One region of the Aquimonas sp. genome, then DNA from elsewhere that is predicted to be linked to it. Evidence: riboswitches for the same ligand, from Rfam matches in the RefSeq annotation. Region 1 holds a riboswitch; the other holds the start of a gene.
What was found. A riboswitch is a leader RNA that binds a small molecule or an ion and turns the genes downstream of it on or off. The one in region 1 is predicted to bind cobalamin.
Positions count from the first base shown of each region.

Region 2: linked by a shared signal. The riboswitch ahead of ACIQ7H_RS13720 (ribonucleoside-diphosphate reductase subunit alpha) and the one ahead of btuB (TonB-dependent vitamin B12 receptor) in region 1 are both predicted to bind cobalamin.

Region 1 covers NZ_JBILJQ010000014.1:76,627-79,016, reverse strand. Annotated here, with positions in the region: gene ACIQ7H_RS06715 (DUF4139 domain-containing protein) at 1-509, opposite strand, end outside; cobalamin riboswitch at 856-1,090, shown strand; gene btuB (TonB-dependent vitamin B12 receptor) at 1,212-2,390, shown strand, end outside.
Region 2 covers NZ_JBILJQ010000044.1:22,104-24,493, forward strand. Annotated here, with positions in the region: gene ACIQ7H_RS13715 (solute:sodium symporter family transporter) at 1-747, shown strand, start outside; cobalamin riboswitch at 876-1,097, shown strand; gene ACIQ7H_RS13720 (ribonucleoside-diphosphate reductase subunit alpha) at 1,434-2,390, shown strand, end outside.

The DNA of each region.
Region 1 (2,390 bases):
GGCAGGGCCGGAAACTGCACGCTGCTCCAATTGTTCAGCGTCACGACGCTGCCGTCGGCGCGGGCCAGGATCAGCCCGCCATCCGCCGACAGCAAGCTGCCGCTGACGGTCTCGATGCTGTCGCCGCGGACCTGCTCCACGGTCAGCGTCTCACCCAGGTAGCGCTGCAGCAGCTTCTGCTGGCTGACCAGGTCGTACTGGTAGTTCTGCTCCAGTACGCGGGTGCCGGCGGGGTCGGTCAGCGAGCCGAAGCTGACCGTGGTCGGGTCGATACGGCGAGCGACATCGGCGAAGCGCAGCTCGCTGGTGCCGCGGTCGATCTGCAGGGTGCGGCGGTCACTGACCACGCCGTAGCCCGGCAAGCGATCGCCGTAGTCGGCCAGACGTTCAGTGGACAGCGTGCCGGGCGCGGCAGCGCTGTAAACGGTGAGGGCGTAGTCGGGGCTGTCTGCGGCAGCCGCTGAAGTGGCAGTCATGGCCAGGCTCAGTATCGACAGGGGGATGCGCATGGTGGACCTCGTTCGTGGGTTGGACAAATGCCGGCAGGTCGCACGGCAATCGCAATCGGATACGGAGGATGCGCCGGAACGGGGTTGGCGTGCAGGCGAGGCTCGGCGTCACCGTTCAGCTTGGTCGGCGCGACAGTCGCTAAGGCGCCCCTGCGGTTCAAATCTCTTCGCGACCCGCGCGAACGTGCCGAGCGAAAGACGCTGTGGCACGCGGGCGCGCGATTCAGTCGCTGCTGCACGCGTGTGGACGCGATTGAGGCCAGGGCAAACGTGGCAGTTCGCGCACCGGTGCGAGCGTCTGCGCTTTCATGGCGGTGCCGTGAATTCCCTGTTAGCATCCGCGCCGCCTCATGGTGACCGCCCAGGTTCGACGCATTCGAGTTCGGTGGTTTAAACGGGAAGCCAGTGCGCGGCCATCGGTCGCAAGTCTGGAGCTGCCCCCGCAACGGTAGGCGAGTGGATCAGGACTGATCCGGCTTGGGCGTACACCACTGTGCCGAGTGCATGGGAAGGTGCCCAAGTGGAAGGCATGACGCCTTTGCTCGTGAGCCCGGAGACCGGCCTTGAGCGATGTCCCGGCGCGCGGTGGGTGCTGCCTTGGGGTTTGCGCGCCTGCGGTGTGCCTGCCTTTCAAGTCTCCTGTTGTGTCTGCCGGTTGCCCTGAATGCATCCGCGCGGGTTGGCGCGGGCAGGAGTTTTCCCATGTTGCGTGTTGCCAAAACCCCCACCGTGCTTGCGGTGGCGATCGTTTCTGTTCTGAGTATTCCGACTGCGCAGGCGCAGCCCAAGGCGCTTGATCGCATCGTTGTGACCGGCAGCCGCACGGCGCAGACCCAGGACGCCGCGCTGGCGTCGATGACGGTGTTCGATCGCAGCGATATCGAGCGCCTGCAATCAGGCTCACTGCTGGAGTTGTTGCGCGGGGTGCCTGGCCTGTCGATCTCCAACAGCGGCGGCGCTGGCAAGGTCAGCGGGCTGTTTCTGCGCGGCACCGAAGCACGCCATGTGCTGGTGCTGATCGACGGTGTGCGGATCGGCTCGGCCACCACCGGCACGCCGGCGATCCAGGATCTGCCGCTGGAGCAGATCGAGCGTATCGAGATCGTGCGCGGGCCGTTTTCCAGCCTGTACGGCTCGGACGCGATGGGCGGTGTGATCCAGATCTTCACCCGCCAGGCGGCCTCCACGCCCAAAGCCAATGCGCATGTTTCGGTCGGCAGTCTGAGCACCCTGCGTGCCGGGGCCGGCCTGTCGGCGCGTGGCGAGCGCGGCTGGTACAACGTGCAGACTGCGCTGGACGAAACCGACGGCATCAATGCCTGCCGCGGCCAGCCGTTTCCGAACGGCGCCGGTTGCTTCACCGACGAGCCGGATCGCGACGGCTACCAGAACCGCAGCCTGCAGCTCGGCGGTGGCTTGAGCTTCTCGCCCACGCTGAAGCTGGAGGCGCGGGTGCTGCGCGCCGAGTTCGACACCGAGTTCGACGGCAGCTTTACCAATGAGATGGAAGGTGCCCAGCAGGTGTTTTCGAGCCGCCTCGACTACACGCCGACTGAGCGCGTGGCGCTGGCGTTCCGGCTCGGCCACAACAGCGATCTCGCCGACAACTTCAGCGAGGGCGTGTACAGCAGCAGCTTCGACACGCGTCGACGCACGGCCGGCCTGCAGGGCGACTTCTCGCTGGGAGCAGGTGTGCTCAGCGCCGGCCTTGATTGGCATCGCGATGCGGTGACCAGCAGCACGCCCTACGAGATCGATGCACGTACGCAGAAGGCGCTGTTCGCGCAGTGGCAGCAGGGCTTCGGCGCGGCCTCCGTGCAGGTCGCGGCGCGCCACGACGATGACAGCCAGTTCGGCAACGAAACCACTGGCAGCTTGCTG
Region 2 (2,390 bases), on a different contig from region 1:
CCCTGGACCACCCTGCTGACCGGCATGTTCTTCGCCCATTTGTTCTACTGGGGCACCAATATGGTGATCGTGCAGCGGGCGATGGCGGCGAAGTCGGTGCGCGAGGCGCAGAAGGGCATCTACGCGGCCGCGGCGTTCAAGATGATCATTCCCTTGATCGTGGTCTTGCCGGGCCTGATCGCGTTCAAGCTGTATGGCGATGTCGATGATGTCGCCTACGGAAGACTGGTCGGCGACGTGCTTCCGCCGTGGCTGTCGGGTGCGTTCGCAGCAGTCATCGCCGGCGCGGTATTGTCCAGCTTCAACTCCTGCCTGAACTCGGCGGCGGCCTTGTACACCCTGGACGTGCACGTGCGCTACATCAATCCGCAGGCCAATGTCCGGCGCGTGGGTCAGAGCGTGGCGGTGATCGCGACCGTGGTGTCGGTCGCCCTGGTGCCGCTGTACCAGAACTCGAAGAGCATCATCGCCACCCTGCAGCAGTTGAACGGGCTGTACTCGATGCCGGTGCTGGCAGTTTTCCTGGCCGCGGTGTTCTTCCGTCGGCCCGATGCCCGCGCGGCCAAGATCGGCCTCGTGTTCGGCGCTGCCCTGTATGCCTGCTTCACCTTCCTGTGGTCGCCGCTGCACTACCTGCATCTGATGTTCATCACCCTGTTCGCCTCGCTGGGGCTGATGCTGTTGATCGGCCGTCTGGCTCCGCAATCGACGCCACCCGCGGTCACGGCAACGGCGCTGGCGAGCTGATCAGCGAGCTCGCAAGCCGGCGGAGAGCTCGCCCTGCGGTTACCGAACGGTGGCGCTGATGCGCGCGTCGCACTCCGCTGCGGCCGCGACTGGACGCTACATCTTGTGTTGACCTGAGCCACCGACCCCCATATCTTGTGGCGGTCGGTGCCGCACCCCGGAAACACGGGTCGGCTTAATAGGGAAGCCGGTGTGATTCCGGCGCTGCCCCGCAGCGGTAAATGGAAACGACCGCCGTCACATGCACTGGAGCAGCAGCTCCGGGAAGCGACGGCCAGTAGGCGGTTCGGATCCACGCATCCGCGCCCTGTCCATAAGCCCGAAGACCTGCCGACAGCCGTGCGCAGCACACCCGCACGGTACCGGCATCAGGGCTTCCGCGGGGAAGCAGCCGGACGTCGCCGCGGGCTTGCGCCTGCGCCGCGCGTTCTGCCGTTCCTCCCGCTCAGTCCGTCGCCCGAGGGGGCGTCGCCGCAGCTGATTCCGTCCGCTTGCTCGCGGCCGCATGAGGCTGTGTCGGCGCGCTTTCGCTGCGCGGTCCTGCGAGGGACGGACCGCGACCCGTGCTTTCCACGGAGCGACTCATGAACGCGATTGTTTCCCCCGGCCGCAGCGTCGGCACCAGCGCTGCAGCCCACGCCGCGCCACCCGACCTGCAGCTCACGTCACCGCACTCGCCTGCTGGCATGCAGGTCACCAAGCGCAACGGCCACCGCGAGCCGGTCGACCTCAACAAGATCGTGCGCGCGGTCGGCCGCTGCGCCAAAGGCCTGCACTCGGTCGACCCGATGCGGGTCGCCACCCGCACCATCTCAGGCCTGTTCGACGGCGCCAGCACACGCGAACTCGACGAGCTGTCGATTCGCACCGCCGCCCTACTGACCGGCGAGGAGCCCGAGTACGGCCGCCTGGCCGCGCGACTGCTGTCGGCGGTGATCGAGAAAGAGGTCGGTGGCCACGAGATCCATGCGTTCTCGCAGTCGGTAGCGCAGGGCCACGCACTCGGCCTGATCAATCCGCGTCTGCTCAGCTTTGTGCAGGCGCATGCGCGCAAATTGAACGACAGCATCGAGCGCAGCCTCGATCGCGAGTTCGACTACTTCGGCCTGCGCACCCTGTACGACCGCTACCTGCTCCGTCATCCGCAGCAGCGCACCGTGATCGAAACTCCGCAGCAGTTCTTCATGCGCATCGCCTGCGCGCTGAGCGGCGGTGAGATCGGCGAGGCGCTGGCGCTGTACCAACGGCTGGCGCGGCTGGAATACCTGCCGAGTTCGCCGACCCTGTTCAACGCCGGCACCTGCCACGAGCAGCTGTCCAGCTGCTTTCTGCTCGATTCGCCGCAGGACTCGCTGGAGTCGATCTACCAGCGCTATGCCGATGTCGCCCAACTGTCCAAGTTCTCCGGCGGGATCGGCCTGTCGTACACGCGGGTGCGCTCGCGCGGCTCGCTGATCCGCAGCACCAACGGGCTGTCGAACGGCATCGTGCCCTGGCTGAAAACGCTGGATGCCTCGGTCGCCGCAGTCAACCAGGGCGGCAAGCGCAAGGGCGCGGCCTGCGTGTACCTGGAGCCCTGGCATGCCGATGTCGAGGAGTTTCTGGAGCTGCGCGACAACACAGGTGACGAGGCCCGCCGCACC